2 regions of the Idiomarina sp. X4 genome follow, and region 2 is predicted to be linked to the other one. Evidence: riboswitches for the same ligand, from Rfam matches in the RefSeq annotation. Region 2 holds a riboswitch; the other holds the start of a gene.
The links. Region 2 has a riboswitch for thiamine pyrophosphate ahead of CWC33_RS06910 (TonB-dependent receptor). Riboswitches for the same ligand answer to the same signal wherever they lie in the genome.
Positions count from the first base shown of each region.

Region 1: linked by a shared signal. The riboswitch ahead of thiC (phosphomethylpyrimidine synthase ThiC) and the one ahead of CWC33_RS06910 (TonB-dependent receptor) in region 2 are both predicted to bind thiamine pyrophosphate.

Region 1 covers NZ_CP025000.1:1,718-18,319, reverse strand. Annotated here, with positions in the region: gene CWC33_RS00120 (thiazole synthase) at 1-322, opposite strand, end outside; gene thiS (sulfur carrier protein ThiS) at 324-524, opposite strand; gene CWC33_RS00110 (HesA/MoeB/ThiF family protein) at 508-1,266, opposite strand; gene thiE (thiamine phosphate synthase) at 1,256-2,776, opposite strand; gene thiC (phosphomethylpyrimidine synthase ThiC) at 2,773-4,482, opposite strand; TPP riboswitch at 4,574-4,687, opposite strand; gene CWC33_RS00095 (SCO family protein) at 4,740-5,399, opposite strand; gene CWC33_RS00090 (formylglycine-generating enzyme family protein) at 5,396-6,169, opposite strand; gene CWC33_RS00085 (multicopper oxidase domain-containing protein) at 6,180-7,331, opposite strand; gene CWC33_RS00080 (c-type cytochrome) at 7,366-7,758, opposite strand; gene CWC33_RS00075 (hypothetical protein) at 7,917-8,711, opposite strand; gene CWC33_RS00070 (Fe2+-dependent dioxygenase) at 8,791-9,447, shown strand; gene CWC33_RS00065 (MAPEG family protein) at 9,467-9,892, opposite strand; gene CWC33_RS00060 (putative signal transducing protein) at 9,932-10,237, opposite strand; gene CWC33_RS00055 (sulfite exporter TauE/SafE family protein) at 10,255-11,031, opposite strand; gene ftsB (cell division protein FtsB) at 11,073-11,354, shown strand; gene ispD (2-C-methyl-D-erythritol 4-phosphate cytidylyltransferase) at 11,359-12,096, shown strand; gene ispF (2-C-methyl-D-erythritol 2,4-cyclodiphosphate synthase) at 12,109-12,588, shown strand; gene truD (tRNA pseudouridine(13) synthase TruD) at 12,588-13,643, shown strand; gene surE (5'/3'-nucleotidase SurE) at 13,640-14,392, shown strand; gene CWC33_RS00025 (protein-L-isoaspartate(D-aspartate) O-methyltransferase) at 14,389-15,036, shown strand; gene CWC33_RS00020 (YqaA family protein) at 15,033-15,617, shown strand; gene CWC33_RS00015 (peptidoglycan DD-metalloendopeptidase family protein) at 15,620-16,522, shown strand; gene rpoS (RNA polymerase sigma factor RpoS) at 16,601-16,602, shown strand, end outside.
Region 2 covers NZ_CP025000.1:1,428,881-1,445,482, reverse strand. Annotated here, with positions in the region: gene CWC33_RS06935 (TonB-dependent receptor plug domain-containing protein) at 1-683, opposite strand, end outside; gene CWC33_RS06930 (DUF3185 family protein) at 860-1,057, shown strand; gene CWC33_RS06925 (MFS transporter) at 1,080-2,405, opposite strand; gene CWC33_RS06920 (phosphotransferase) at 2,419-3,162, opposite strand; gene pnuC (nicotinamide riboside transporter PnuC) at 3,159-3,776, opposite strand; gene CWC33_RS06910 (TonB-dependent receptor) at 3,786-5,909, opposite strand; TPP riboswitch at 5,959-6,057, opposite strand; gene fre (NAD(P)H-flavin reductase) at 6,098-6,799, opposite strand; gene ubiD (4-hydroxy-3-polyprenylbenzoate decarboxylase) at 6,800-8,272, opposite strand; gene rho (transcription termination factor Rho) at 8,280-9,548, opposite strand; gene trxA (thioredoxin TrxA) at 9,799-10,125, opposite strand; gene rhlB (ATP-dependent RNA helicase RhlB) at 10,217-11,488, shown strand; gene CWC33_RS06880 (Ppx/GppA family phosphatase) at 11,457-12,422, shown strand; gene hemB (porphobilinogen synthase) at 12,426-13,430, opposite strand; gene CWC33_RS06870 (sensor domain-containing diguanylate cyclase) at 13,445-15,187, opposite strand; gene CWC33_RS06865 (TatD family hydrolase) at 15,227-16,006, opposite strand; gene tatC (twin-arginine translocase subunit TatC) at 16,009-16,602, opposite strand, start outside.

The DNA of each region.
Region 1 (16,602 bases), 1.2 Mb from region 2:
CGGGCAGTAGGTAATTAGGATCAGGGTGTATCTCCAACTTCAACCAATAGGTTTGCAGTGCCTCGCGTGCCAATCTTGCAGCGTAAATGGCTTCGTCAGCGGTTTTTGCACCCGACGTATTAGGCAATATATCGAGACCCAACTCCTTAATTGGAGTGACAATGTCATCGGTTGGCTGATTGAAATCAACGCGCTTTAAGGCCAGCGTAATCAGTTCGCTGCCGGACGCACGAATAGATGACTTCATTACATCTGCGCTACTGTATTTTCCACTACCAATGAACAGCCTTGAGCTAAAGGCTTTATTCGCAATAGTCAGCATTTTACCCTCCTGCAACCGCTTGAATAATGGTCAATGAGTCATCGTGCTTTAGCCTATACTCATGCCAATTCTCACGATGGATAACAACGCCGTTGACGGCAACAGCAATAGCTGCAGTATTGATTTGTTGATGCTCAAAAAACTCCGACAAGCTCAAAGCGCGGTCGAATCGCATTGGTTTGCCATTAACGGTTATTTGCATTCTCACCTCCGCAAATCGGGCACGTTGTTGACTTGGGTAACTCAGCTACGTGCCATTGGTGATCGAGGCCATTAAATGACTGAAGCAAACCCCAGGGCAATTCGTGTTGTGTTAAGTATTGAATGGCAAGAAGTGACTGCATAGCGCCAATAATGCCAACGACAGGAGCGGCAATGCCGGCGTTACTGCAGTCCAGGGGCTCTTTAACTTCAGTGGGGTACAGACATTGATAGCACCCATGATCTCGGCCAGGGTCTAAAGCGACGACCTGTCCGTTAAACCCCCGGGCAGCGCCACTAATCAGGGGTTTATTGAACCAATAACAGTAACGGTTAATGAGATAACGAGTATCACGGTTATCGGTGCAATCGAGCACGATATCGCACGTACCAATGTGTTCTCTCAGGGTATCTTCGGACGCCGCCTGCGATAACGTTGTTATATCGACGTCTGGATTTATATCGGCTAAACGCTGTGCAGCCTGTGTGACTTTGAGTAAGCCAACATCTAAACCGCTGTAAAGCATTTGCCGCTGTAGGTTACTTAGCGATACCTTATCGTGATCCATGAGTGTCAGCTGACCAACGCCAGATGACGCCAGATATTGACTGGCAGGAGTGCCTAAACCTCCAAGCCCAATAATGAGCACTTGGCTGTCCAGTAAACGTTGCTGTCCGCCTTCTCCAATGGAGTCAATAAGTAGGTTGCTGCTGTAGCGCAGAGCTTGTTGATCAGTCAGCATGGGCCGCCTCCAACTCTTGATTAAGCTCGTTAACGGCTGTTTCGGTGTTTGCGGCTTTTGTAATGGCGCTGACTAAAGCAATGCCGTTAACACCGGTTTGTTTTACTTTCGCAATGCGCTCTTTGGAGATGCCACCGATAGCGACCGTGAGTATACCGGTCGGTTTTAGTAAAGCGACATAACGTGCCAAGCGCTCCAGTCCTTGTGGTTTTGACGGCATATCCTTAGTTTTGGTTGGGAAAATATGGCCAAGCGCAATATACGATGGAGAGTATCGCGAGGCGATAAGAACCTCGGTGTAACTGTGTGTAGAAATTCCCAACCGAACCTCGCTTGAGCGTAGCGCTTGTAAATCAACCGTTTGTAAGTCTTCCTGGCCTAGATGGACACCGTAAGCGCCATGTTTCATGGCAAGTTGCCAATGGTCATTAATAAACAGTTGTGCTTGATATGACTGAGCCAGCTCGATACTGCGTTTTACCGCCAACTCAACTGCTTCTGTGGGGGCGGATTTTATCCGCAGCTGCAAGGTTTTTACCCCCAGCTGCAGCAAATGTTGAACCCACTCAAAGGAATCAACAACGGGATATAACCCAGGCGATTCGTCGAGTTTGGGAAATGCTGAAGTTGGGGGCGGCAGATGAGTAGCCTGTATATTCGGAAAGTGTTTAAGATTGTTTGGCCAACTCGTATGAGCAACCGGGCCTGGGCCTTTGCCAATCCCCGTTGCCTCCAATAAACCCTTATGAACATAGGCATTAGCCAGTGTTATAGCGTCTTCCACCGGATAATCGTGCGCTGCAACGGCAGCAATTGCTGATGAGAGGGTACAGCCGGTGCCGTGATCATGACTGGTTGTTACTTTCGTCTGTAAATAGATCAGATACGGTTGGCCATAAAGCGGCGTTTTAGGTACGTAAATATCAGCAATCGCTTCGTTATCGTTTAGATCATCTTCGACGCCGGTTATCAGCATACCGTTTGCACCCAAGTTAAAGAGTTTTGATGCAGCGGTTAAAGCACTTTCTTTATTGGCGACTTTCATGCCGCTCAGCCACGAGAGCTCATCAGTATTGGGGGTTATCAAGTCAACAAGCGTTAACAGTCTCTGGCTTTGTTTTTGCGTTAAGGTCGACAACGGATCATTTTGGGTGGTGATCATGACCGGATCCCACACTACGAAAGGCTTCTCAACGGCCTCAGGCCACGTTTGCAAAAATTCGGCAATGGCCTCCAATTGTTCGCTGCTACTGAGCAAACCAATTTTAATGGTCGCCGGAGGCATATCGTTCAGCAGACAGTTAAGTTGCTCGCTAATCGCCTTGCCACTTAACTCATATAAGCCTGTTACTGTGACCGAATTCTGTGCCGTCACTGTGGTAATAACGCTGCAACCGTGACAATGAAAACTTCGAACGGTGTGCAGGTCGGCTTGAATACCCGCGCCACCGCCGCTGTCAGAGCCAGCGATAGTCCATACCACAGGCTGTTCAGAGCGTGCGTCAGTCATGACTCAGCTCCAATTTCGTCAGCCGCTGCATCTTTAAAAGTGATATCGATGCGCTCATTCGCTAAATGCCCCGAATACTGCCTAACCTCGTGAGAAATTTTCATAGAGCAGAATTTAGGGCCGCACATGGAACAGAACTGTGCCGTTTTATTGGATTCCTGTGGCAAGGTTTCATCGTGATAATTGCGAGCGGTTACAGGGTCTAATGCGAGGTTGAACTGATCTTCCCAACGAAACTCAAAACGGGCTTTGGACATGGCGTCGTCTCTTGCCTGAGCGCCCGGGTGTCCTTTTGCTAAATCAGCGGCGTGCGCTGCAATTTTGTAGGCAATGAGTCCTTGCTTAACGTCTTCTTTGTTGGGCAGACCTAAGTGCTCTTTCGGTGTAACGTAACAGAGCATAGCGCAGCCAAAGGCACCTATCATGGCGGCTCCGATACCGGACGTAATATGGTCATAGCCGGGGGCAATGTCGGTGGTTAATGGTCCGAGTGTATAAAAAGGCGCTTCATGGCAATGCTTAAGCTGCTCGTCCATGTTTTCCTGAATTTTATGCATGGGGACATGGCCAGGACCTTCAATCATGACTTGTACGTCGTATTCCCAGGCTATTGTAGTCAGCTCACCTAAAACACGGAGCTCAGCGAACTGAGCCTTGTCATTGGCATCAGCAATAGACCCCGGACGTAAGCCGTCACCCAACGACAGCGAAACATCATATTTTTCGCATATCTCACAAATATCGCGAAAATGTTCATATAGGAAGCTCTCTTTACGGTGCGCCATGCACCACTTAGCCATTATCGAACCACCGCGCGATACAATCCCTGTCACTCGGTTAGCCGTCAGTTCGATAAAGTCATGTAACACACCGGCGTGAATAGTGAAATAGTCGACGCCTTGCTCAGCTTGCTCCAAAAGCACTTCCTTAAATATCGGCCAGGTTAGATCTTCTGCGATACCATTAACGCGCTCCAGTGCCTGATAAATAGGAACGGTACCAATGGGAACCGGGCTGTTGCGTAGAATCCATTCTCGGGTTTGGTGAATATTACGTCCGGTCGACAAGTCCATGACCGTATCTGCGCCCCAACGAGTAGCCCAAATCAGCTTTTCAACTTCCTCTTCAATCGACGAGCTGACCGATGAGTTGCCGATATTAGCGTTTACTTTCACTAAAAAGTTACGACCTATGATCATAGGCTCAGATTCTGGGTGGTTCACATTGACCGGAATAATGGCGCGACCTTTGGCAACTTCATCACGAACAAATTCCGGGGTTACCGGGTTGTCTAAATGCTCCCTTCCCATGTTTTCCCGCAACGCAATAAATTCCATTTCGGGAGTCACAATGCCACGGCGCGCATAGGCTAGCTGTGTCACTCCGCCTTTGTCGGCATTTTTAGCCCTCGCGCTTATCCAGCCTGAACGCAGTGGTTTGAGTCCGGTTTTAACATCGACGACTGAGTTAGGGTCACCATAGACACTGGATGTATCATAAACGTCGACGGGTAAATTGGGTGGTGGTGTTACGCCTGGTGTCGGCTGATGCAGAGTTTCGCTTAAGTGAATGCGGCGAAATGGCACATGAATATCAGGCTGACTGCCTTGAAGAAATTCACGGGTTGAATTAGGAAAATAGCTGCCCGAAACGGACGTTAAAAAAGATTCTGCTTGTTGGCGATTTTGGCGATTAGTTGATGACATAGCATTCTCTCCAGCTAAAAAATAACAGGGTTTAGAGATGCTTGTCAGGAGTGTTGAAAGGAACAATAGCACTGAAAAAGGGAGACTCCCTGGCCATTGCTCTCTTGTTCCCTTCGCAGGTATTAGCCTGATCAGGTTCAACGGATCCCGCTTAGCGGTCTCAGCCTGTCACTCTTTAAGTAACGAGGCACTCCGACAAGATTCTTTTTTAGTGGAACAAAATACTTAGCTTATTGCAACAACGAATGCATTATTCATTACTTCTGTGTCAATTTATTAACGACTTTGGCAGCGTCTTCCATTGGCTGGCCTAAGCCTTCAACACGGTGTTGGATAACGCCATTTTCATCGAGCACAGTAATCAGGTTGCTGTGGTCGAAATCCCCGTCAGGACGTTTCCTGTAGCGAACACCCAGTACGGTTGCCAATGTCCGAATATCCTGATCTTCGCCGTGTAAAAAGACCCATCTATCGCTGTTTAGGTTGTACTGCTTAACGTAGTCAGCCAACGCTTTTGGTGTATCGCGAGAGTTGTCGAAGCTGACCATCACCAGTTTCACTTGCTTTTGAGCTTCGTTACTCAAACTGGTGTACAGACGTTTAGCGTCATTGACGAGAACCGGACAGGCTGTGGTGCAGCTGCCATATATCATTGAGACAATGACCGGCTGCCCTTGTAAGTCAGCTAGTGCCATATGCTCACCTTTGTGTGTTATCCAATGTCCATCAACCTGATACACCGATGAAGAATGTGATACTTTGGCGGCTTTCATGCTGGTGTGGTTTTTATGACTTGCGTGGTTCTCATGTCCAGATTTGTGTTGAGAGTGATCTTGTGCGACTGCCGGAGCCAATGCAAGCAGGGCGCTTGATAGAATCAGTGCCGCATAAGCGGATGGTTTAAATAGGTTGTTCATAATTGGTCTCCGTTTTCGGAATGAATGTCGTAAGCACAGCGAAAACCCATGGTGCTGGTTGAGCTCTGTGGTGCGTAGTCGCTACGAGACTGATACCGAAAAAATGTAGCGTAATTGGCTTTGGTAAAGCTTGATAAAAAACGCGCTCCGTCGCCGCAGGAGCCCGATAATAAGTCGACATCATCACCGTTGGTTAATAGTAACTGATAGTCTTCAACCCACTCGTTAACCCGGTCATACATATGACTGAGCTCAGTGGCATTAATGTCCACGGCTTGTTTGTCGCTTTTGGGTTGGCTGTACCAGGCAAATAAGTTGCGTGCATAATCGTCATCACTGATGTTTTGTTGCTGACGATACTGAACAGAGGCGTACTCCCATTCATTGAGACTGGGTAAACGACCACCTTGTGCAGCACAATATTCACGTGCTGCAAACCATGACACATAAGTCACTGGATGGTCCGCCTCGCCGTTAGGGTAGGCGTCTTTTTTAGGCCAGTGCTTTAGGTAATTTCCGTCGTGAAACAGGGCAGCGATGTTGTCTCGCTGCCATTTAGGGTGGCTGTTAACAAAGTTGAGAAAAAGTTGGTTAGTGACCGGAGTTGCGTCAAGCATGAAGCTATGAATTTCAATGCTAAGACGTTCCTTGTCCAACAAAACCGGCGGTTCAAACTCGCCACCATTAATACGGACTGGGTCTGAGAGTACTAGCGGTGACGCTGTTAGCGTAGAGAACATGAGTCCCGCAACTCCAAGCCACTTAACCATAACCGTCTCCTTACTTGTCTTTACGTGGACCCGCAATAAGGGCACCAGCAGCGCCAAGCTCAGCATCAGCAAACTCATGATCGACTAGCTTGTAGATGCCTTCTTCTGGTACGACAAACTCGATAGTTGCGCTATTACTTGCGCCGAGTAAAACGGTTTGCATGCCGTACCAATCGTTACGTGGGTCGCCTTCGTACCAAACGCGGTCAAAGATAGCGCCAATAACATGGAAGCTGGAAGTACCAGAAGGTCCTGCATTTAGTACGTGTAAGCGCACACGGTCGCCTTCATCAGCGCGTAATGGCGAGTCACTCAGTGCACCGACATGCCCATTAAAAGTAACGTGGCTGGGCTGACGATTAAGTGCAGCGTCATGATTGTAAATAAATTCACCGTCACCCACTTCTTCTAAGTAGTGTTCAGACTGAACCAGCACGTATTCCTTGTCGGCGTCAGTTGGGTAACCGTCTTTTGGTGACACAACGACTGCACCGTACTGACCCATTGCCGTGTGCATGAGTACGCTGGAAGTACCGCAGTGGTACATGTAAGTACCTGCGTAGTTGGCAATCCATTCAAACTCAATAGTTTCGCCCGGAGAGATAGTGCGCCATTTGTCTTCAGCCGCAACCGTTCCGCTGTGGAAGTCCATAGAGTGTGGCATTGGATTAATAACTGGTTGGTTATTTTGGTAAGTGTTTGCCTGTAACTGCTGGAAGAATGGTGAGCCATTTTTCACCGGTTTAGTAATAGTGACCTCTTCGTCAGAGCGGTTTTTCATCTTGAAAATAACCCGATCACCTTCACGCACGTGCAATACTGGCCCTGGTACAGAACCACCAAAAGTCCATGCTGAGTAGCTCACGCCAGGAGCAACTTCTACTTTTTGTGAAAACACGTCCATGCGAACGTCATGTGTTTTGTTACCTTTATAGTCAAGCTTGGCCAAGTTAGGCACTTGAGTCAGGTAGTCACCGACAACCGCAGGACCAGTGTAGTCTTCGCGGTAAACCTTAGCTTCAGGTAGGCCATAGACTTTGCCGTCAATGACGTATTCGCTGTCGTGCTTTAATTCGGTGTCAGCGAAAGCAACAGGGGCTGAAACGGAGGCAGCGGCTGCCAAAATAGACGCACTGATAACTGAGAGACTGAGTGATTTCATAATTGTTCTTCCTTGTTCATAGGATAGTTAAAAATTAACGAGAGCCTGCGACAGCGCTTGCTTCAATAGTACTACTGCCGTTAGCCAGTTCGGTATTGACGTAATTCACAATAGCGGCAATGTCAGCGTCTTTTAGGTATGACATAGGAGGCATAGCGCCGTTGTATGTAGCACCATTAACAGTGAGTGCGCCTGATTTGCCTTTTATTATGGTCTGGGCGATGTAGTCTGGTTTGTCTTTAATATTTGGGTTGTCCGCAAGCGGAGGAAAAACACCAGCTAAACCTTTACCTGCTGGTTGGTGACACGCCTGGCAGTATTTTTTGTAGGCGTTCTTACCATCTGCCGCTTCAGCAGGTTGTGCTAGAAAAAAGGCGACAACAGAGGCTGCTACTGCGCCTACTTTTAAAGTGGATTGAATGTTCATAATGACACCTCAGTGACTGACTTAAGATGTCTATAGGTTACTGTTTTGCTGGCTTTTTACGAGTGAAACGAAGAGGTAAAACTCGCTTACTCCCTGGGGTATAGAATGGGTATATTGAGGAGTATACCCAGGGGTAAGCGGAGAGGTAGAAAGTCGTTTTAAATACTGCGAGCTTCCAGTTCAATACGTGATGCTGCGCCATAGATTTTGCTGGCATCACCTTGCAATTCACCTTCCGGAGTAATGGTCGGCCAAAGGTCTGTTAAAGACTGTAATACATTGCGTGCTTCCTCAATGGCGCCTGATGCTTTTTCGGCTTCCTCGTGCTTTATTCGCTCTAAACGATTAAGGGCAATTTCTTTAAAGCCAAGTGCGTCTTGATACTCATGGAGTTGTACTACTTTACCTTCCTGAATACCCACGGCGTACTCATCGGCAGTTGCCATCAACATAGTCGCTATGCTTAATAGAACACTCTTTGCGGACATATCAGCAACAGGCTCGTGCGCGCTAATTGCGTCAAGCAGTACGTTGTAATTATTCATGACAACGTCTTTGCTGTTGTCGTTGATAACGCTGTCAGCTAACGCTTCCAGTTCATCGGCAAAGCCCGGTTGTCCACGGTCGGAAAAAGCTTCCTTGAGACCTGCGTAAAGTTCATCGCCAGGATGCTTCATATGGGTTTTTGCCATTTCAATGTGGCCTTGCTCATAAAGCTTCATGCCAACCCAAAGGTGCCCGCGAATGAACCCAAGCTGTGCCAAAAATGCAGTGTCATTTGTGCTTAAGTCTATTTCAGGCGCGGCCATTTCGCCTTCCGCCATGGGGGCAACCATAAAAGACGCCGGTGCCGCGTTTGGCTGAGTTAATGGCGCTGCATTAACGGTTGAGGCGGCCATTGTTGACGCTAAAACGCTGCCAACACCAACCCAAACTTTTTTCTTCTCAAACATAGAAAAACCTTATGTGCTTTTTTGAAAGAATGATCTCGTGTATATTTGCAGAAATGATAACTATTCGCAAGTTTAAGCTATGATATTTCACGTTCAAAAAGCGATTGATGAGGCCGTTATAGACAGTCTTATTGCAGGGCTGTCTGCAGAACAGTTCAGTGACGGTAAAGCCACGGCCGGTTGGGCAGCTAAAGAGGTTAAAAGCAACCTGCAACTGACCGGCAAGAAAGCCAAAGCGGCCACCGACTTATTGCTTGAAAAGCTTCATACTAACCCACTGGTACAGTCGGCTATGCGACCAAAACATGTGGCTCGTTGCAGCATTAACCGGTATGAGGTGGGCCAGTACTATGGCACTCACATGGACGACTCCCTGATGAACGGTGTGCGCACCGACATTTCGTTTACGCTGGGCTTGTCAGAGCTTGATACGTTCGAGGGCGGGGATCTGGTTATCGAGGACACCAGCGGAGAGCGAAGCTGGCGACTGGGGAAGGGGGATATATTGATATACCCAAGCCATTACCTACATCGGGTTAATGAGGTGACCCAAGGGACGCGTCTGGCAATGATAGGCTGGGTACAAAGCGTGATAAAACACCCCAGCCACCGGGAGCTTTTGTTTGACGTTGAGCAGTCGTTGAAAGCTGAGTTTGAGGCGAACGGTAAGTCGGAAAACTTTGATCGGTTGACGAAAGTGTTTCATAACTTAATGAGAGAGTGGGCGGACATTTAATACCGCCCACAGCACTGTTTTAGCCCGCTAAGGTGACACCGCAAACTATCAGCAAAGCGATATTGGCGAACAGGCCAATCATAAAGAAATAGCTACGCGGACTTGGGTTCTTCTCAGTGGCAATAGCGTAGTAAAGCACCATGTGAATAAGGCGTGCACCCACAAATATCCAAACCAGCAGCGCAGTCCAGAATGCACTTGCACCAACAAAGAAGGCCAGAAAAGTCGTGCCCAGCATAAGAGGGTAGTTCTCAAGTGAATTCATAAAGGTTCGATGTGCACGAAATACAAACGAGTCGTGACTGAGTGACTCGTTAATTTTTCCCGGTACCGCGCCGGGTTGTTTGGCTTTGCGCCCACTGGCAACAAACCACTGAACTAATAAAATAACCAGCGCTGTAAAAACGCCCCAGTAAGCTAATAAATAGGTTTCAGTTCCGTTCATCGTTGTCTCCTTCGTTATTATTTTTAATGAATGTTTTCGTTAATTGGCTGCAGCACCACAATTCCAGCAAACCTCAAAGGCTGAGCCGTTTAATTCCTGGCATTGGTTACAACGCCAGTCGTCACCATTTGCCTGTACTTCTATTTGTTCTATGAGTTTCTGCGCTGTGGTAAGTTGAGTGTCGTCAACTAACCAAAGCTCTGGCCAGGTGTCCAGTGGCGCTAAGTCGCCTGCAGCACCACTTGAAAACTCATTTTTCATAGCAGTTTCTATACCGTTCATGCGTAACACATTACGCGCGTTCTCCACTAAAAGTTTGTTTTCATGGGTATAAATTAACGTCATAGCGACCTTCAGTTGGTTTAAAGGCTAATACTTTGAGCCAATACGCTCACACCGGACAACATCATTAATACTAGCGTTAATTGACGAAAACGATATTCGGAAACATGATGTTGTAGCTTGTGACCGACGGTTGCGCCGATTAATGCGCCGGGTAATAGACTCAGTATCAGATAGAAGTGAGCGTCAGCGTAGATTCCCTGACGAGAAAAATTGAACACGTTAGCAATGGCAATACAGCAAAAAAACAGGCTTAAGGTGGCTCTGAACTGCTGCTTAGGAATACGGGCGTTCGCCAGAAACAGAACAATGGGCGGGCCACCGAGGGTCATTAAACCATTTAAAATGCCTGAGCTACTGCCTACCGCAATGTGACCTGGTGCGTGTTCTGCGGTTGGAAACTGCTTGCCGCTGGCAAGTGCTAATGCCACCGCTAAAATGACGAGGCCAAGTACCAGCTTAATCAGTTGATCATCAATAGCGAGTAATAATGAGCCTGCAACGATGGAGGTAATAACACCGGATATAATGAGCCATTTCCATTGTGACGGGCGAGCGGCTTCACGGTTTTTCCAATAGATCCAGGCGCCTACCATGATATTTATGACCGACAAGGCTGGTGTCAGAACGCTGATAGGAAACCACAAAGCCAAAATAGGAACGGCGAGTAGGCCAGAGCCAAAACCACTAATGCCTTGCAGCATAGCGGCGAAAAAGAATACCAATGCGGCGGCAAAATACTCCAAATTAACCTCTTTTATCGCTAATGTTTGAAAACGGCTTTTCAGTCGCTGCAATAGTCTTCATAATGATAACAATAATAACAACGGAGCTGAGCATGCGGGTGACTCTGGTTGTGTTGTTGACCTTATTCTTGGCGCTACAATACCGTCTCTGGTTTGGGAAAAACAGTTTGCCAGATTATTGGCGTTTGCAACAGGAAGTCAGCAACCAAAAAATAACGAATGAAAATCTCGAACGGCGCAACCAACTGATTTACGCAGATATTGAAGACTTGCGTGACGGTGAAGATGCGTTAGAAGAGCGTGCTCGTAATGAACTGGGAATGATTAAAAAGGACGAAGTGTTCTTCCGTCTGGTTCCGGACAGAGCACAATAACGATATGACAAACACCGAACCCACCGAACACTACAACGTTAAAGCGGTTATACCGGCAGCCGGTCACGGCAGTCGAATGCAAAGTACTACTCCTAAACAATTTTTGACCGTCGGCGGTAAAACACTGCTTCAGTACAGTATTGAAGCGGTATGTGCTGATTCGCGTGTAACCGAAGTGATTGTTGCGGTGTCTGATCCGGATTCAAACGACTTACCTGATGTTTCTGAGTTAGCGGTGTCGCAGCCCGTTACTTATGTTCGTGGCGGCGAAACACGCGCTGAGTCAGTGTGCAAGGGGGTTGAATACGCATTGGTTCAGGGGGCAACGCACGCACTGGTTCATGATGCGGCAAGGCCTTGCTTACCTAAAGAGGCGCTAGCCCGGGTCATTGATAGCGGGGTTGCCAGTCAGCACGGCGCTATTTTAGCCATTCCGGTTCGAGACTCTTTAAAGCGAGCCATGTCCTTGAACGACCAAGCTGCACATATCGAAGAAAGTGTTGAACGTGAGCATTTATGGCAAGCACAGACTCCGCAAGTGTTTCATGCACGAACGTTATTGAATGGTATTAATCACATGGGAGCGCACAATCCGCAACTGACCGATGAGGCCTCGGCAATGCAGTGGTTGGGGTATCAACCGGTTTTGATTGAGGGCGCTTTTAAAAATCTAAAGGTCACTCACCCGGAAGACTTTGAATGTGTTGTCAGCTGGCTGTTGGCACCCGTAACGACAGAATAAGGAAATAACTCAATGAAAATTCGAGTGGGTCATGGTTATGACGTGCACCGGTGGGGCGCTGATAAACCGTTGATTTTAGGTGGGATTGAAATTCCTCATTCACAGGGGCTGGAGGCGCACTCTGATGGTGACGTGGTTCTCCATGCTGTGACCGATGCGTTGTTGGGTGCTATGGCATTGGGCGATATTGGCAAGCACTTTCCTGATACTGATGACAAATACAAAGGCGCGGACAGCGCACAACTTTTAGAGCATGCTGTTAATTTGTGTCAGCAGAAAGAATTTCAGGTCGGCAATATCGATATTACTATTGTCGCTCAAGCACCGAAGATGGCCCCTTACATTGATGACATGCGTTCGCGTATCGCGGGCTGTTTAAAAACCTGCGTAGATAACGTCAATGTTAAAGCAACCACGACGGAGAAGCTGGGGTTTGTTGGGCGGGAAGAAGGCATTGCCTGCCATGCAGTCGTGTTGATGGAGTCGTTTTAATGTTGGCACCAGAACAAGTTAATTGTCAGGAACTAGCGGCTCTAAACGCCGGTGAAAAGCCAAACGCCGCTTTTAAAGCGTCGCCCGAAGACTTTCAGGTTATCGAACAACTCAATGTTGACGATGAGCAAGAGGGTGAGCATCAATGGCTATGGGTGAAAAAGAGGGGAGCCAATACGGCTTTTTGCGCTGAGAAAATTGCCCGTTTTGCCGGCGTGTCGCCAAAGCAAGTCAGTTACTCTGGCCTGAAAGACAGACAAGCGATTACCTGGCAATGGTTCTCCATACAGCTACCGGGTAAAGACACGTTGGACTGGCAGCAACTCAACGATGACGAAATGACAGTTGAGCGTGTTATCAGGCGCACGAAAAAGTTACGCAGTGGCCTACATACCGGCAACCGCTTTGTCATTCGCTTACACAATGTCAGCGATATGGCGCTTTTGAAAAACCGCTGGCAACAAGTCACGCAGAGCGGTGCTATAAACTATTTTGGTGAGCAGCGCTTTGGCCGTTTCGGCGATAACGTGGCCGAAGCCGAAAAGTGGATATTGGCTAGCCGTCCTAAACGACTATCGAAAACCAAACGAGGGCTTTATTTATCGGCGTTGCGGAGTTATCTGTTTAATTTAATAGCGTCAGAGCGCGTTAAGCAATTGGGTGCAGACGCTTTATTAGACGGAGACTGTGCAGTATTGGCTGGTTCTAACTCAATGTTTACGGTTGAACAGTGGGACGACGAACTTAAGCAACGGCTTAGCAGTAACGATATTGAAATTGCATTGCCTCTGCCTGGTTCGGCTAAAAAGACGATGACTGCGGGTGAGTCGGCAGCGTTTGAAAGTAGACTGCTGGCGCCTTACGAAAGCTGGATAGAGGCGTTAGCCAAGCTTCGGGTTGATGAAGGCCGGCGTGCCTGGAAAGTCATTCCCGCTGAAGCGGAACTTAATGAACTTGACGAAGCTACCGTTGAGTTGAGTTTTACTCTGCCTTCAGGTGCTTATGCAACAACGATTTTAAATGAAATTGCGACAATAAGTGGTGAACCCAAATGATGAAAATTTTGCTGAGTAATGATGATGGTGTACATGCTCCGGGAATTCGGGCGCTTTACCTGGCATTAAAAGAAGTAGCTGAAGTGCGGGTCATTGCGCCGGATAGAAACTGCTCTGGCGCAAGTAACTCGTTAACGCTGCACAACCCACTTCGTATTCGCAAGCTGGATAATGGCTTTTACTCGGTGAATGGCACACCAACAGACTGTGTTCACTTAGGCACAAACTCACCCATAGCGGAAGACGTCGATTTAGTGGTTTCGGGTATTAATGACAGTCCAAACATGGGTGACGACGTTTTGTACTCCGGCACGGTGGCTGCGGCGATGGAAGGCCGCTTTATGGGACTGCCGTCAATTGCTGTTTCTATGGGCGGTCGAGGTCACGACTATTATGAGACGGCGGCAAAAATTGTTGCAGATATTGTGTCTGACATGGAAAAAGCGCCGTTGCGTTTAGATACCGTGCTTAACATTAATGTGCCCTATACCACTTACGATAAGTTGAAAGGTACGAAGGTAACGAAACTAGGACGTCGTCACCGTGCGGATACGATGGTGCACGATCGCGACCCTTTTGGTAACGAAATTTTTTGGTATGGTCCAATCGGACACCATACGAGTGATGAGCCTCAGACTGATTTTGCGGCAATTCATGACGGATATGTGTCCATTACGCCATTAAGTCTCGATATGACGGCTCAGCGCCATACCGATACGTTAACGGAGTGGTTAGATCAGAAAAAATGATGAAGACAATCAGTGGACAGGCGCGAGCCAAAAAGCTTATCCAGCAATTGAGCGATCTGGGTATTACCAACCAGCAAGTGTTGCAGGTTATAGCTGAAATGCCGCGCCATGTATTTATGCCGGAGTCACTAGCCCATAAGGCGTACGAGAATACCGCACTGCCTATTGGTAATGGACAGACTATTTCGCAGCCATTAATGGTCGCGACAATGACCCAGTTATTGATGCAACATAACTGTCACAATGTATTGGAAATTGGTACTGGTTCTGGCTATCAAACCGCGATACTGGCTCAGTTGGTCGATAAAGTTTTTAGCGTAGAGCGCATTGCTCAGCTGCAATATCAGGCCAAGCGCCGACTGCGTCAATTAGACTTGCACAATGTGTCAATGCGACATGGTGATGGTTGGAAAGGTTGGAGCAGTAAAGCGCCTTTTGACGGTATTATTGTCACAGCGGCCGCTAGTGAAGTGCCAACCGACTTAGTGGCACAGCTAGCCGATGGTGGCGTCATGATTATCCCGGTTGGCGGTACAAATGAATCCCAAAGTCTGACGGTTATTCGTCGTTTTGGTGACAGCGTTGAACAGCAGCAAATTGGTGATGTTCGGTTTGTGCCTTTAGTGAAAGGAGAGCTCAGTTGAAGCTGTTTTCTGCGCTTTATGACAGAGTGTTAAGTTGGTCTGAACATCCTCGAGCAAAAGCTATTTTGGCTTTACTCAGCTTTTCGGAGTCCGTTATTTTTCCCATTCCACCAGACGTCATGCTGGCGCCAATGGCGATGACGCAACCGGACAAAGCCTGGCGCTTGGCGTTCTTAACAACGGTAAGCTCAGCTGCCGGTGGGGTGCTTGGTTATTTTCTTGGGTTCTGGGCGTTTGAAACCGTGGTTTTGCCTGCCGTTGAAACTTTGGGTTATGAAAGCAAACTCGAAGTTGTCAAAAGCTGGTTTGCAACCTGGGGTTTTTGGATTGTCTTTATTGCGGGTTTTTCGCCGATTCCTTATAAGTTGTTTACGGTGACCGCGGGCGTTATGCAAATTGCGTTTTTCCCGTTTTTATTAGCGTCGGTTATTAGTCGCGGTTTGCGTTTTTATCTGGTGGCGTGGCTGCTTAAAACCGGTGGGCCGAAAATGGCTGTAAAACTTCGTGAATATGTTGATCGAATAGGCTGGTCACTGGTAATACTATTGCTAATAGCTTACTTAGTGATGCAATTGGTTTAGGGATGCGACTGAAAAACGGGGTGCTAACAAGCTTAATTATGTTTGCCTTGCTGCCAATTGTGCTGCAAGGGTGCAGCAGTCGCTCTCAGCCGGCTCCTGTTGATACCTTGTATACCGGCAAAACATACCGGGATTTTCAGCCTAACTCGTTAGATGCCCAAAAGTACGAAGTACAAAAAGGAGAAACCCTTTATTCAATTGCGTTTCGCGCCAACATGGACGTTGATGACATAGCTCGGTTGAATAACTTAGCAAGACCTTACACCATATACCCGGGTCAGACACTGGACTTGGTGGGCAGTGCAAAAAGTACCGGTACCAGTGAACCAACTCAAAGATCTCAAAGTAATAAACAAACAGCAGATCGCGCACAAAATAATATAAAAACGCCCGTTGCCAAGACTCAGAAGAAAGAGTATGGTCAAAAAGTAGGCACAAAAAAAACAGTGAAAAAACAAGCCGATACTCGCAAACAAAGGCGCCAAAAGTCGGTACGGGTAAGGACTGAAGCGGCAATGCCGAGCAACGCCAAGTTAGCTTGGGAGTGGCCGTCGACAGGAAAGGTTATTGAACGTTTTTCACTGAAAGACAGAGGAAATAAAGGGCTCGATTTTGCGGGTAACAGGGGTGACCCGGTAAAAGCTGCCGCAGCGGGTAAAGTGGTTTATGTCGGAAATGCGCTTAGAGGTTTTGGTAATTTAATCATTTTGAAACATAACGATGATTATATTACTGCCTATGCCCACAATGAGGACATTCTCGTCAAAGAACAAGAATGGGTGGACATAGGTGAAACGATAGCCCGCATGGGGGACTCGGGTGCACAAGGTGTTAAATTGCATTTTGAGGTTCGTTTCAGAGGTAAGTCGGTGAATCCTGAGCATTATTTGCCGAGCTCTCGCTAGTGACGTGGAAATAATAATAACAAGATATGGAGGTCGACGTGTGCATTAACACGGTTTTCAGATTAACAGGAGCTTGTTAT
Region 2 (16,602 bases):
CCGCGGTCACGGTACTCTAACGTTCCGTTGAAGAAGCCATTATCGAATTCTTTACCAAAATTAATACCAACGGTATTCACTTCACCGTCTTTTTCATACGTTTGTCCAACTTCAGCGGAAATCATACCGCCTTCTGAGCTTTTCAGCGTAATGTTAATAACACCGGCAATCGCATCTGAGCCATATTGTGCTGCTGCACCATCGCGGAGAATTTCAACACGCTCAACCGCCGTAATTGGAATCGCGTTAATGTCATACCCGGCAGAGCCTTTACCGATGGTTTCTTGTACGTTAACCAGCGCCTGCTGGTGACGGCGCTTACCGTTCACCAACACCAATACCTGATCCGGGTTCAGACCACGCAAAGTAGCCGGACGAATAATATCCGAACCATCTGAAATAGTCGTCGATGAGAAGTTAAATGACGGAGCACTCATTTGCAGCGCTTTACCCAGTTCAGTTGCACCAGTATCAACCAGCTGATCGGCTGAAATAATATCAATAGGCGAGGCCGATTCGGTCGCCGTTCGACCGTTTACGCGTGAACCCAACGTCACAATGCGTTCAATCGACTCGCCGGTTTCGGCATTAACGGCATCTTGAGCCATAGCCGTTCCTGGCGCCACAAACGCAGCAGCCAGAGACAGCGATAAAAAACCTAGCTTGAAAGGCGCTCTAGTCATAGTTCTTCCCCAATCTTGTTATTTTAGTTTTAAACGGTGCGCTTATTAACAATTACACTTACAGTAATCGTTAAGGAATATGCCGTATGATATAAATCAACAAAAAAATGAGGGCTTGCGCTTAAATAACAGTGCGATATATTGAGAAACTGTTAACACAACAAAAGGAAACCGTTATGACTCGCATAGTTGGTATTGTTTTAATTATCGTTGGCGCTATCTTGCTGTACTTCTCTTATGAAGCGTCACAATCCATTGCGTCGGAAGTATCGGAAATGGCAACCAATGAACCAACAGACAACACCATCTGGTACCTAATTGGTGGCGTTGCCGCAGTAATTATTGGTCTCTACGCCACCATTCGAGGAAAGTAAAATCTGCAGAAGTTTTTGTAAGCTATGCTGACGTGTCTCCCGACACGTCGGGTAGTTTCAATGCGCTTAACGTTGCAAGTATACCTACCGCGATAAGAACCCATAAAACAGCATGAGCTCCATACGCTGAGTCAACCCAGCCAAGTAACAACCCCGCTAATAAAACAACTCCCATAACGGTATTTGAAACAGCGGTCAGTTGTGCTCTATTATCCTGATTTGCCATATCGACCAAATACGTTTTACGACCAACCCGCGCACCATGGTGGGCGACTGCGGACGCAAACAACAATAAAGCAGCAATCCACTCAAGACCGAGCCAATTTGGTGCCCAATAGAATATAGCCAGTGCTGCCGCCATGACGAACGTCGACATGACCGATGCTGCTGCCATAACATGATGGCTGGCTGAATCAGACCAACGTCCCCAAAAGCGCCCAGCCAGCAAGCCAGCAAGGCCACTGGCCAGCATAAGGCTACCCAGACTGGTTAATTCGGTATCGCCCTGGCGCTGAATAAGCACAACAATATAAGGAATGGCAAAAGCAGCCGCGACGAGCAAAGCGCGAGTCAAAACGAAATGCCCAAACTGACCGTTCCGCCAAAGCAGAGAAATTGACTTAACGGCTTCAGAGACTGCGTTACCACCACCTTCAGTAGCGCCAGCGACCTCTGGAATACCGGCGTACAAGGCAGCCGCTAAAAGCCATAAAACAACACCCGCTCCCAGCAAGGCTAAAAATAACCAACGCTGACCATCTACTTCCGGCGAAAAAACAATAACCAAAGCGGTCAACAACGTCAGTAAACCAGCAGAAGAGGCTGCGACACCCGATAGTCGGCCTCGGCGTGTTTTAGACACCGTTTTACCGGTAACGTCCTTATTGGCAACAGAACAAATCCCCCGGGACAGGCTAAACAGTGCAAGTAGCGAGACAACACTCCAACCCAGTGCATTGTTATTCAGCGTGGCCACTGCTAACAGCATTAAAAGTAAAGAGAGAGCCTGCCCCACGCTGCCTGCAACCCAAAACCATTTTCTAACGGGTTGTTGGCGTAATTGTTGCGCTACAAACAGCTGAGGCAATAACGCCAGCGACTCTCGCAGAGGCACTAGCGCACTGATAAATATTGCAGGAGCGCCTAACGAGCTTAGCATCCAGGGTAAGACTAAGCGGGCACTGACTAAGCTATCGCCCAACTTAGTTAACGTCAAAGACAGCAGCATTAACACAAACGATTTTGGCTGATGGTGACATGCCGATTCCGGGATGTCCTTACACACCCGCGCGTCTTCATCTTCCGCTAAATAGCCGTAAACCTTTTCAGTCAACTGTTTGTCGGTCATGCTACTTTCAACTTTATTTAGAATAGGAAAGTAAATGCTGCCATAAGTTATTCAGCCAATCCACCAAATCAAGCCATTCGGCCATATCAGCAAGCTCGACGTCATAACGCGTTAATCGTGCGTAGTCTGTCAGCAGCCGTTCCGCCATAGCGTCGTCAAGCTTGTTCATGACGATGGTATTCGCAATATCAAACAGTGGGTGCCCGACTCCCGCATACTCCCAGTCAATCACTTTAATGGGAGCCGTCATAAGAATATGATTCATCGACAGGTCATTGTGACAAAGCACCGGGTACTCCAGCCATTGATCAATCGCCTGCTGGTGCTGACTTTTCTCTTCCCGAAAAGAGTTAGCCAAGGAAGGTTGATAGTTGGAAAGCTGCTGCAGGTAATGCTCTACTTTGTCGTTCAATCTCCAGTGAGGAATGCTTGGCTTAAAGGAGTGAATTTTCGCGAGAACCTCAGCCAATACCGTTGCTTTAATAGCGGGCGATAACGTTACCTGATTTAATGAAGGCGCTTCTAAGTAAGGCTGCAGTAACCAGCCTTCTGCTTCATTCCAGTCCAACACGTCAGGGGCAGCTCCGCTTTCGGCAAGCGTTTTCTGTACAGCAACCTCCAGGCTCCGATCAACCTGAAACAAGCTATCATTTTGCCACCGCTTTAGTACGAGATCAGAGTCATCGGATTTAAGCCGCAGCGCTTGGTTTGACTGGCCACTGGTTAGCCGAGTGACTGTTTTAGGTGCAGGTATCATCCGGCACTCTTTACCGGCTCTGGTTGTGGATTATCCTGATGCCAACGCCACATGGCATAAAGCACTAATCCCAAGTAGACGACAAACAACAACGCTGTTGCGACAAAGCCTTTACTGGCATACAAATACACATAAACACTGTCAATAACCAGCCAGTACCACCAGGTTTCATACGCTTTCTTAGTAACAAGCCAAGTTGCCAGCAAACTAAATACAGTGGTATAAGTATCAAGCCAGACAGCATCCGCATCGGTATAAACCGAGAGGGTATAAGCAATAACCGCCGCTAAGGCGACCAGCCATATCCACTGTAAAAAGTGCCACTTCAACTGGTACTTAGCACCACCGGGGCTTTCTTGCGCTGCGGATTTCTGGAAACGCCACTGCCACCAGCCGTAACCAGCCATGGCCACATAAATAGCCTGCAGTACCGACTCCATATACAACTTACCCTGCCAGAACAACACCGCGTAAATACTGCAGCTTATGGTCGCCGACAGCCAACACCATTGCTTCTGATGCGCGGCAAGCACCAGGTACCCCAGCGCAAATAATAGTGCGGCTAACTCCCACAAAGAGCTCATCATTAACTGTTCTAACAGGGTTTCTATCACAGCTTTTCCTTACAACGACTTGCTAACAGTTATACCGAAACGACGCGGCTCACCGTACTGCACGTAGGTTTCGTCATTCTCGTACTGAGTTCTGGGATCATTCGCAAAGTAGAAACCACGCACTTCGTAATCTTCATCCGTTAAGTTCCGTCCCCACAAGCTCACGCGCCAGTCATCAACGTAGTAGTTCACAGCAAAGTGCACCAATGTCATGGACTCAGATTTCTGATTATGAGAGTTCGAGAAATAAAACTCGTCTTTGCCGTCAGCCTGCAGCACCCATTGAACATTCTCGCCATACCAACCTTCGAGGCCAACATTGAATTGATACTGAGGCGCATGAGCTTGCTCACGACCGGTCATATCCATACCATCCTCTGTCACAAAGCCTTCTATTTCGGTTTCCAGCCAGCTGGCAGAAGCAAATGCTGTAAGCCAGTCGGTCAATTTATTGCGAATTTCGGCTTCCAGACCATAGCCCTTCCCTTCTGCGGCATTTTCAATATAACCGACAAACGATTGGTTTCGATTCACCCAGCTTTTCAGCTGAACATCGTCACGCCAATGATAAAAAGTGCTCACTCGAGAGGTTAAGTCCCCGCTTGGGCTGCTCCCTTTAACACCGAACTCAGCACTCCATAGAATTTCAGGCTCAAAGGTCGCGCGCTCAAGCAGATAGTCTTTGAGTTCGTCCAGGCCTTGGTCGTCCGCTTTACCAAGCGCTTCGCCATTAACACCGCCCGACTTATAACCACGCGATACGGTGGCATACCAATAACTGTTTGGTGCGGCCTGATACCGGGCACTAAAGCTACCGCCGACCATGGTATCTTCCGGCTGCGCTTCTATATTACGGCTGTCGGCGTAGTCATTGTCATACTGTTCAATACGCAAGCCGCTAATAGTGGAGAACTTCTCACTCCAGTGCTGCGTCAATTCGCCATAGACCGCGGCATGTTGACTGCGATAATCACTTTGGAAAATATCCGGCTGGCCTAAGTCCCAATTAAAATAATCACGTGTGAGCGCTACGTCTTTTTCGTAGTAATAGGCTCCCGCTACCCACTCAGTTTCCACCCCAAATAACGCTTCAGGGTCGATCGATAACCAACGAACCTCGGCTGTTTTGTCTTTTCTGTCTCGAAGGTAGGCATCAAATGACGAGTACTCCCAACCAGGAGCAATTCCAACATACGTCCAGTCTTCGTCAAAGGCGTAAGCAGTATCCGCGTTTAAAACACTGGCTGACAACTCAAGCCGGCTGTTATCCCAGCCTAGATAATTCAGAGTCGTTTTTACCGCTTCACTTTTCAGGCGATCGTACCCCGGCTCATCTGACAACGTTGTTCGGTTGTTATCAAGGCTAAAGGCATCGTAACCGTTATCAACATCGTTGTAGTGCAGGACGGTGTCTAACGTCCAGTTCTTGGTAAATTCGGTGTTCAACAAAAGCCGTGCGCCAAGTTCATTCCGATTGTTCGTGTCGTCTCGATCTAAATAGGTATTCTCAATGTAGCCGTCTTGCTTAAACTGACTGACAGAAAAGCGGGCCTTGCCCAGTACGCCCAGTTGCCCGCCTAATGCTAAGCCGCCCATGCGTTCGTCATAATTACCGGCTGACAACTCAAACTGGCCACTGAACTCTTCCGTTGGTTGCACGCTGTCCAACAACACTAAGCCGGCCATCGCGTTGACTCCAAAACGTCCGCTTTGCGGTCCTCGGAAGACTTCAATCTGGTTGATATCGAAAAGCGAGGCGGCCGTACCTAAGCCGCTGTAATCAATACCATCTATAATAAGGCCGACTGACGGGCTAATCGGATCAACAAATTGAGAACGCTCGCCCATGCCACGAATCTGAATAAAGCGTGCGGTCGATGTACCACCGGAGAAATTGACGTTGGCAAAGCTGTTGAGCGTATCCTGCAAATGCTGCGCGTTACGCTGCTGCATCGCATTTTGGTCCATAATTGACACACTGCTGGTGGTTTCATTCAGCGTGCGTTTGTGAAAGTCGCCGCTGACTTCAATGATTTCGAAATCGCTGGCGTTATCCTGACCATAAGCCAGAACCGGCGTTTGTAATAATGCTAAGCCAATACTGGCTGCTAAGTAAGATGTGAATTTTTGCATGGATCATTTCCTCAAAACAAAGTCAGAAACGATCCGGTAAGGCTGTATTAGACGGGTTTTCTACCATCCCTACGCCAGTATTAACCGGATCAGGTTTTAAGGGTTCGCTTTCGCATCTCAGCCGTTGCCGGCACCCCTTGGTAAAGCGGCGTCAGTATAACGCAGCTTATTGCATTAACAAATTGTCTTTAAATAAACGACAGAGCGTCACCGTAAAGGTTTTCTAACGGTACGCCTTGAGCGACAAAATCATCTCTAATAACGCGCACCATTTCAAAACGGCCTGCCATGTAAACTTCACAGTCTTGCAAGTCCTGTTGACGCGCCATTACCGCCTGATGGACTAAACCAATGGAATACGGCCAGTCACCAGCGGCGTCTTCAACCACCGGGTGATAGTCAAAGTACTCGTATTGTTTTGCTAAATGCTCGAGCTCGTCGTGCAGGTACAAATCGGCCAGGCTCTTTGCGCCCCAATATAACGTTAATGGGCGCTCCGGCGTTGCTCGTAAATGCTGTTGTAGAATGGAATAAGCATAAGAAAAGCCCGTACCGCCCGCAATGATTACAGCAGGCTTATCGCTGTTTTGTCGATAAAACGCAATGCCGTCGGGGCCGTCGACTTCCAGCTCACCGTCTGCGCGTATTTTATCCAGCACTTCCATCGCATAGGTGTTGTCTGGCGTCGCTCCTACATGGAGTAACCACTCACTTTCCTTCGATGGGCATGACGCGATACTAAAAGGTCGCTTATCCCTCTCGCCCATAACCGCCATCATGTATTGGCCTGCTTTAAACTCAACCGGCTGCGGCAATTGCAAACGCACTTCCCATACAGCGTCCGCTAATTGGCGCGAAATTTCGGCTTTACAGGTCATTTGTTGACTCATTCACGACTCCATAATGTTCAGTTCGTCCCACAGCTGGTCGACACGCTGCTTAACGTCTTCACTCATGACAATAGGCTCGCCCCACTCACGGTCGGTTTCGCCCGGCCACTTATTGGTTGCATCCATGCCCATTTTTGAGCCAAGACCCGACACCGGAGAGGCGAAGTCGAGGTAATCAATTGGCGTATTCTCAACCAATGTGGTGTCGCGCGCCGGATCCATTCGGGTCGTCATTGCCCAAATCACATCTTTCCAGTCACGTGCATTCACATCGTCATCGCATACAATGACAAACTTCGTATACATAAACTGACGCAAGAAAGACCAGACGCCCATCATCACCCGCTTGGCGTGTCCGGAATATTGCTTCTTCATGGTAACTACGGCCAAACGATACGAACAGCCTTCCGGCGGCAAATAAAAATCGACAATTTCCGGAAACTGCTTTTGCAATAACGGAATAAAGACTTCGTTCAAAGCCACACCCAGCACCGCCGGTTCATCTGGCGGACGACCTGTATAAGTACTGTGGTAAATTGGGTCCTTACGATGAGTCACATGAGTCACGGTAAACACCGGAAACTCATCCACTTCGTTATAGTAGCCGGTATGATCACCGTACGGCCCTTCGGGCGCTGTTTCACCCGGCTCAATATAGCCTTCCAGAATAATTTCTGCGTGCGCCGGTACTTGTAAGTCGTTGCTAATACATTGGGTTACTTCGGTCTTGCTGTCACGCAGTAAACCAGCAAAGGCATATTCAGAAAGGCTATCTGGTACGGGCGTCACCGCACCTAAAATTGTAGCGGGGTCAGCGCCTAATGCGACAGACACCGGAAACTTTTCACCGGGATGCTGCTGACACCATTCCTGAAAGTCCAACGCACCACCGCGATGCGACAGCCAACGCATAATAAGCTTATTCGGCCCCAAAAGTTGCTGGCGATAAATACCTAAATTCTGGCGTTCTTTATGTGGTCCCCGAGTCACCGTAAGCCCCCAGGTGACTAAAGGCGCAACATCACCCGGCCAACAATGCTGAATAGGTAACTTAGTTAAGTCGACCTCGTCACCACTCATGACGACCTGCTGACACGGTGCCTTTTTCAGCTTTTTCGGCGACATACTCAGCACTTTCTTGTAGGTAGGCAGCAAATTCAGCGCATCACGAAAACCTTTCGGCGGCTCAGGCTCCTTTAAAAACGCAAGCAGTTTGCCCACGTCGCGCAGGGCCGTAACCGACTCTTGCCCCATACCCAAAGCCACCCGCTCTGGCGTACCAAAAAGGTTCGCCAACACCGGCATGTCATGACCTTTCACGTTCTCAAACAATAAGGCCGGGCCTTCTGCTTTTAACGTACGGTCAGATATTTCGGTCATTTCAAGGTAGGGGTCTATTTCTTGCTGGATGCGTTTAAGTTCACCGCGCTCCTCGAGGAGCGCGATGAAATCTCGCAGATCTTGATATTTCATACGCCGCTTAGCTGTTGCGTTGACGCTTCATCGATTCGAAGAATTCGTCGTTGGTCTTAGTCATTTGCAAACGGTCAATCAAAAACTCCATGGCTTCAACTTCGCCCATTGGGTTCATAATTTTCCGCAGGATCCACATTTTCTGAAGCTCGTCCTGAGACGTCAGCAATTCTTCACGACGTGTACCTGAACGGTTAAAGTCGATTGCAGGGAAAACACGCTTCTCTGCCAACTTGCGGTTCAAATGCAGTTCCATGTTACCGGTACCTTTAAACTCTTCGTAGATAACTTCATCCATCTTCGAGCCGGTATCGATAAGCGCAGTTGCAATAATGGTTAAGCTGCCACCTTCTTCAACGTTACGGGCAGCACCAAAGAAACGTTTTGGCTTGTGTAGCGCGTTAGCGTCCACACCACCCGTCAGGACTTTACCTGAGCTTGGAATAACGGTGTTATAAGCGCGCGCCAAACGAGTAATCGAGTCCAATAAGATGACAACATCTTTTTTGTGCTCAACCAAACGCTTCGCTTTTTCGATAACCATTTCAGCGACCTGTACGTGGCGGCTGGCTGGCTCATCGAAGGTTGAAGCAACCACTTCACCCTGCACCAAACGGTGCATTTCCGTTACTTCTTCCGGACGTTCATCGATAAGCAGCACAATAAGCTCTGCTTCCGGATGGTTCGCCGCAATAGATGTTGCAACGTTTTGCAGTAATAGCGTCTTACCCGCTTTCGGTGGCGCCACAATAAGACCACGCTGACCTTTACCAATCGGGGCCGACAAATCAAGAACACGCGCCGTAATATCTTCCGTACTGCCGTTACCACGCTCTAAACGAAAACGTTCATCTGCATGCAATGGTGTCAGGTTTTCAAAGAGAATTTTATTACGGGAGTTTTCAGGTTTGTCGAAGTTGACTTCGCGAATTTTCAGGAGGGCAAAATAACGTTCGCTGTCTTTCGGCGGTCGAATTTTACCGCCAATCGTATCACCTGTGCGCAAGTTAAAGCGACGAATTTGGCTAGGCGATACATAAATGTCATCGGGACCGGCCAAATATGACGAATCGGCCGATCGCAAGAAGCCGAAGCCGTCCTGCAATATTTCCAACACACCGCCGCCGTATATGTCTTCACCGCTTTTCGCGTGGGCTTTTAAAATAGCAAAAATGATGTCTTGCTTACGCAGACGGGCCATATTTTCAAGGCCCATTGAGTCCGCGAGCTCAACGAGCTCGTTTACGGGTTTATCTTTAAGTTCAGTTAGATTCATAGGAGGGTTTTCGAGTTATCGATTGAACACAAAGCCTTTTTTATTGACTCTAGAATATTAAAACAAATGGAACGTTCGGATTTCGCGAGTTGCGAAGTCAGAAACAGAAGTTTCTCTTACTTAACAAGGCGCGCCGGTGGAGTTGGCAAGCCTGCTTGAATAGTTAATAAACAGAAGGTATCACCAAAATTAGAATTCGTCCAGTTTTGCTAACAAAAACGGCGCATAATGCGCCGCTTTTTGATACCGATTAAATGTGCTGTTCTAAAAATTCGACCAGCTGTGCACGAGACAGTGCACCCACTTTCGTTGCAATGACATCGCCGTCTTTAAACAGCAGCAATGTAGGAATGCCGCGAATATTAAATTTCGGTGGGGTTTGCTCGTTATGATCCACGTTCAGCTTCCCAATAACCAACTTACCTTTGTACTCTTCGGCAATGTCGTCCAGAATTGGCGCGACCATTTTACACGGCCCACACCACTCGGCCCAGAAGTCGACCAGTACAGGTTTATCGGATTTGATGACATCTTCGTCAAAACTGTCATCGCTTAGCTGAACAATTGCGTCACTCATGGTACTCTCCGCTAAATTCTTTCGCGTGGAAATATAGAATAGTATTATTTCTGTTTTTGAATACAAGCGCAAACTGATATGCTTATAACTTATGAATAAAACACATCTTTCAGAAACTCGTTTCGCTGATTTGGCGCTTCATCCCAAATTACAGCAAGCGCTATCCAATGCCGGATTCGAATATTGTACTCCAATCCAGGCGTTAAGTCTGCCTGTTGCGTTATCTGAGCGCGACGTTGCTGGTCAGGCTCAAACCGGAACAGGGAAAACCTTGTCATTTCTTCTGGCGACTTTCAACCGCTTAATGCAGAACGCGTCGTCCGAAAAAACCGATTCAGGCCCTCGTGCACTCATTATGGCTCCTACGCGAGAACTGGCCATTCAGATTGCCCACGATGCAGAACCATTGCTTGAAAGCTGCGGTTTAAACATGGGTGTCATATACGGTGGCGAAGGTTACGACGCTCAAAAGGAACAACTGAGCAATAGCCCGGATATTCTCGTTGGCACGACCGGTCGCCTTATCGACTTTTATAAGCAAGGCTTATTCTCATTGAATGACATTGAGGTGGTGGTGCTGGACGAAGCCGATCGCATGTTTGACTTAGGCTTCATCGATGACATTCGTTACTTGCTTAGAAAAATGCCAGAGCCGGCGAAGCGCCTGAACCTGTTATTCTCAGCGACGTTGTCCTATCGTGTGCAGGAGCTTGCCTACGAGCACATGAACGCGCCAACGAAACTGGAAGTTGAGCCGGCACAGAAAACCGCAGTGCGGGTTACCGAAGAATTATTTTACCCATCGAAGCCGGATAAATTCCCGCTTCTGTTAACGCTTATTGAGGAAGATTGGCCAGAAAAGGCGATTGTTTTCGCTAACACCAAGCATGGCTGTGAGAAAGTTCACGGTTGGTTAGTGGCAAACGGCCACCGAGCAGGTCTACTCACAGGTGACGTCCCCCAAAAGAAACGACTCAAAATTCTCGATGACTTCTCAGAAGCCCGCATCGACTTTTTGGTCGCAACCGATGTCGCTGCACGCGGACTGCATATTCCGGAAGTGACGCATGTCTATAACTTCGATTTACCGGACGACTGTGAAGATTACGTACACCGCATAGGACGCACAGGCCGTGCTGGCGCAAGCGGCGCAGCTATTAGCCTGGCGTGTGAAGAGTATGTTTATAACCTTCCGGCTATTGAAGAGTATATTGGCCACAGCATTCCGGTTACTAAGTACGATGCAGACGCTATGTTGAGTGACCTGAGACGCCCCCGTCCACCGCAACGCCGACGCCGCCATAACTCCGGAGGCAATAAAGGCAAGCCTCGTGGTCGTCGTTCAGGACCACCGAGGTCGTAATTCGCCAATGGCGCTGAAAAAGAAAAAACTGGCTGCCATCGACATGGGCTCAAACAGCTTTCATTTGTTGATGGCAGAAGTTTCAATGACCGGTTTTTTCCCAAAGCCCCGAGTGCTTACACGGCACAAACAGAAAGTCAGACTGGCAGACGGACTTAACTCAGCGAATAGCATTGATGACGACGCAGCGAAACGGGCATGTCAATGCTTGTCAGGTTTTGCCGCAGAGCTCGAACAATTCCAGCCAGATGCGGTGACCGTTGTCGCGACGGCGGCATTACGCAAAGCCAGTAATCAAGTCCAACTATTAGAGCAATTTGAAAATGCTTTAGGCCGTCCTATTCAGGTGATTACCGGTGAGCAGGAAGCTGAATTAATTTACTCGGGCGTTTGCAGTGTGTCTCAGTGCGCCAACGATGTATTGGTCATTGATATTGGGGGCGCCAGTACAGAAGTTATCGCTGGGCATGGGCTGACCCCTAAATACCTGCAAAGTTTAGACATGGGCTGTGTGGTTTTTCAAAACCGTTATTTTAAAGGCGGCGTGATGAGTGAACCGGCTTTCGCACAGGCAAAACGTGAAGCTACGGCCCTCATTGAGCCTTTTCTCAACGACTACCATCAGCACAGCTGGCAACGTGTACTGGGTGCGTCGGGCACATTCAGAGCGGTTAGTGAAATAGCAAACGCGGAAAGTCAGCCTACGCTAACGCGTGAGTGGCTTAATGAACTCATTCGACGATGCGCGCAAAAAGGAACCGTAAACGCACTCGACTTCCCGGGCTTGAGGGAAGACAGAAAAGCGGTGCTTGCCGGCGGCTTAGCGATTCTTTCGGGAATTACTGAGGCGCTCAATATCGATGAGTTTGAAGTAACCTATGGCGCACTGCGCGAGGGATTACTCGCACAGCTTGCCAATGAAGTAACGGCTTAACGGCTATTCAGACTTCGCCCACTTTTCAGCAATGGTTTTAGCAAAGTACGTCAAAATCCCATTAGCTCCGGCACGCTTAAAAGCCAGCAAGCTCTCTTCGACAACGTCTTCGCCCAACCACCCATTAGCAATGGCGGCTTGCAACATGGCATATTCACCACTGACTTGATACGCAAAGGTCGGCACACCGAATTCGTCTTTTACCCGACGCACGATATCTAAGTAAGGCATGCCCGGCTTCACCATCACCATGTCGGCACCTTCCTGAATATCCAGAGCAATTTCATGCAGGGCTTCATCAGAGTTTGCCGGGTCCATTTGATACGTCTTTTTGTCCCCGCCCTTTAAGTTGCCCGCAGAGCCCACTGCGTCTCTGAACGGCCCGTAAAATGCACTGGCGTATTTAGCGGAGTAAGCCATTATCTGAGTATTATGGAACCCTTCACCTTCCAATGCATCACGGATAGCACCAATACGGCCGTCCATCATGTCTGACGGCGCAACAACATCGGCACCGGCCTTCGCATGAGACAACGCCTGTTTAACCAGCACCTCGGTGGTAATGTCATTTTGAACATAGCCATTGTCGTCAATGATGCCGTCCTGACCATGGGTCGTGAACGGATCCAGAGCCACATCGGTCATTACACCCAATTCCGGGCACTCGGTTTTTATCGCATTTACGGCTCGCTGCGCCAAACCATTATCATCATAGGCCGCTTCTGCCATTTCAGACTTTGCAGACGCCGGCGTTACCGGAAATAGGGCGACCATAGGAATGCCTAATTCGACTAAACGTTTACATTCAGCCACCAACAAATCGATACTGAGACGTTCGACGCCGGGCATAGAGTCAACCGTTTCCCGTTGATTCTGCCCTTCCAGCACAAATACAGGGTAAATTAAATCGTTCACCGACAACTGGTTTTCCGAAACCAGCCTGCGACTGAAAGCTGAACGTCTTAACCGTCTTAAGCGGCGTTTTGGGAATGCCCCTTCATTCGTCATTTATTACTCCTGCTTTACTGCTCAGCCACCTGATCACGACCTTGATTCTTAGCGGTATACAAGGCCTCATCTGCGGCTTTGAAAAGCTCATCCACGTTATCAAAAATACGATTGCTAGTTGAAATAACACCGGCACTGATGGTGATACGCTGTTCTCCGACATCAGTTTCAAAGCGCTGCTCCCTAACCATACTTAGCAGTTGATCAGCAAAGATCCGCGCATCATCAAGGTCCGTTTCAGGCAGAATAATAGCAAACTCTTCGCCACCATATCGACAAACGACATCAGCGGCTCGCTTAGCGTGCTGCCTCATTAAGTTAGCTAACTGTTTTAAAATTTGGTCACCCACCATGTGTCCGTGGGTATCGTTAATGGGTTTGAAACGGTCGACGTCAATCATCAGTAACGCCAATGGTAACTCTCTGCGCAACGTTCTGCGTAACTCGCGTTCAAGGTGTTGCTGGAAATAGCGACGGTTATAAAGCCCCGTGAGCGGATCTTCCATATTCTTTTGCTCGAGCTCACTATTCACGTCCTGCAATTCACGCAACGCAATTTGCAGCTCAAAAGTGCGTTCTTCAACATTTTCTTCAAGCTCTTGATTGTACTTTTGCTGCGCCGCCAGGCGTTCTTTGCGCTGCTCGTTGTAGCGCACTGCCAATACCCAAGAAAGTAGCAGTATTTCTATCCCTGAACCGAGCATGATGGCATGGCGTTGAATGAACATGCTGTCTATGACACCCAAATAACCGAGCGAGTTTGCAACCACAGACAGCAATAAGCTGCACCACGCCAATGTAAAAATCCGAGCGTACAGGAAACCTTTACGCCATAAGTAAGCACCCACCAACAACAAGAAAAAGCACCCCGGGGCGGCCAGGATCAGTAGCATATGAATGCTGATTCGATAACTGGCAAATATCCCCACCACTAAACTGGCGGCGGACAAAAATGCCATAACCATCAACCCACGTCCCAGTGTATTTCGATATCGCTTCAGCTCTAATAGCTGATAGGCAAATAGAGCGGCAGTTAAAAATGTCAGGCTACCGAATATGGGGATGCCTTTATCCTGAAGATAAATGGACTCGGGCCAGAGGTAGTGAAAACCCAGACCTTCCAAAGAGAGCATCAGACCGGCGAAAAACACGGTATATAACGAGTACAGACCAAACTCCGGCTCTCGCGACGCGACAAAGCCGAACAGGTTATACACCGCCATACACAACAGAACTCCGAAATAGATACCTTCAGCAATACGCCGATTCATTTGAGTTTCAAAGAAGCCGATGTTCGATCGCACCGCTATTGGCAACCGCATAGAGCTTTGGCTGGTCGCGCTAATGTATACCATGCCATTGGTGCCTCCAGGCAGTGGTACCGCAAATTCAGACGTGGGAATTGGACGCTCATGAAACGGCTTCGTATCGCCGAGCTCATACGTTTTTATACCCGCATCCGTTTGTATGTAAATACTCAACTCATCGAGCAGCGGATAAGCAATGTGCAGCACTCTGTCGGTATTTGAACCTTGTAACTGAAATCGAAACCAATATTCGTCAGTTGTGTAACCAAAGGAGGCTCTGTCTGATTCTAAGGCAGACCATTGCTCGTCATTAAGCCGTTTTACCTCTTCCAGTGACAGCTTTTTCTCACTGTTTGTGTATTCAATGCCTAAAGACGACCCTGTCTTGCTCAGTAACTGTGCGTTCGCTGAAAACGCAACGACCATACCGATGACAAGTATCATCAGCATAAAATGTTTTGTCAGCCGTCGTGTTAAGCGCAATACAAGTTACCCTAGGTTAAATAATCGCTTGGCGTTGTCAGTGGTTTGTTCCGCCAGTGCTTCCGCCGATATATCCAGCGCCTCTGCTACTGCAGTCCCAATAACCGGTAAATACTTTGGCTCATTCATTTTAGGCCGCGGCTTAATGCCTCGGGGCAGTAAAAACGGTGCATCGGTTTCCAGTACTAAACGCTCAAGCGGAATACTCGGCAAAGCGGTCAGTAATTCGCTGTTACGACGTTCATCACAAATCCACCCTGTTACGCCAAACCAGTGACCTCTCTCCAAATACCGCTCTAATTCTGCTGGCCCGCCAGTAAAGCAATGCGTTAAACAAGTTGTCTCATCATCGCAGTAGCGGTTCAACAATTCAATTTGTTTATCAGTAGCGTCTCGCTCGTGGAGGTACAACGGCAAGTTGAGCTCATTCGCTAACTTTATTTGCGCAACGAATACTTGTTCTTGAGTGTCTTGAGGCGAATAATTTCGGTTAAAGTCCAGCCCGCACTCGCCAATAGCAACAACAGCTTTGTGCTCAGCAAGTGCTCTCAACTCATCAGCAAAACTTTTGGGGGCTTCTCCAGCGTCATGGGGGTGGATACCAGCAGTCATTACTAACTGCTGTGGATATTGCTCACAAAGCTTTATCGCTTCTCGCGTTTCTTCGAGCGAGGTCGCTATAATCAGCTGCCTTGTCACTCCAGCTTTTTCCGCAGCCTCCATCACTTCAGGCAACGCCTTCAATAACCGTTTGTTGGTTAAATTCACTCCAGCATCAAACCACATCGTTAAGCCTCATCAGCCTGTTCTTTGTCATTCGACTTTGCGGGTGTGTACCAGCGACTTATTTGCAAACCCAGCTCAAACAGCAGCCACATGGGAATAGCCAGTAAAGTTTGCGAAATAACGTCCGGCGGCGTTAACAGCATACCGACAGTAAACGCCCCCACAATAATATAGGGACGTTTACGTGCCAACGATTCGCGAGTACTGACACCGCTCCATATCAGCAGCATAATGGCAACAGGCGTTTCAAACGCAATACCAAAGGCCATAAATATGGCCAGGACGAAATCGAGGTAACGGCTTATATCCGTCGCAACCGTAACGCCTTCGGGAGCCGCACCGGTAAAAAAGGCCATGGCAATAGGCAACACCACAAAATACGCAAACGCAATACCTGCATAAAACAACAACGTACTGCTCACCAGTAGCGGTACCACTAAACGCTTTTCTTTTCGGTACAGACCGGGGGCAATAAAGGCCCAGAGTTGCCATAACAAATAGGGTATGGCAAGCGCCAGTGCGATGACGAATGTCAGCTTGAAGGGCGTAAAAAAGGGAGCGGCCACATCGGTTGCTATCATCTGAGCATCGTCGGG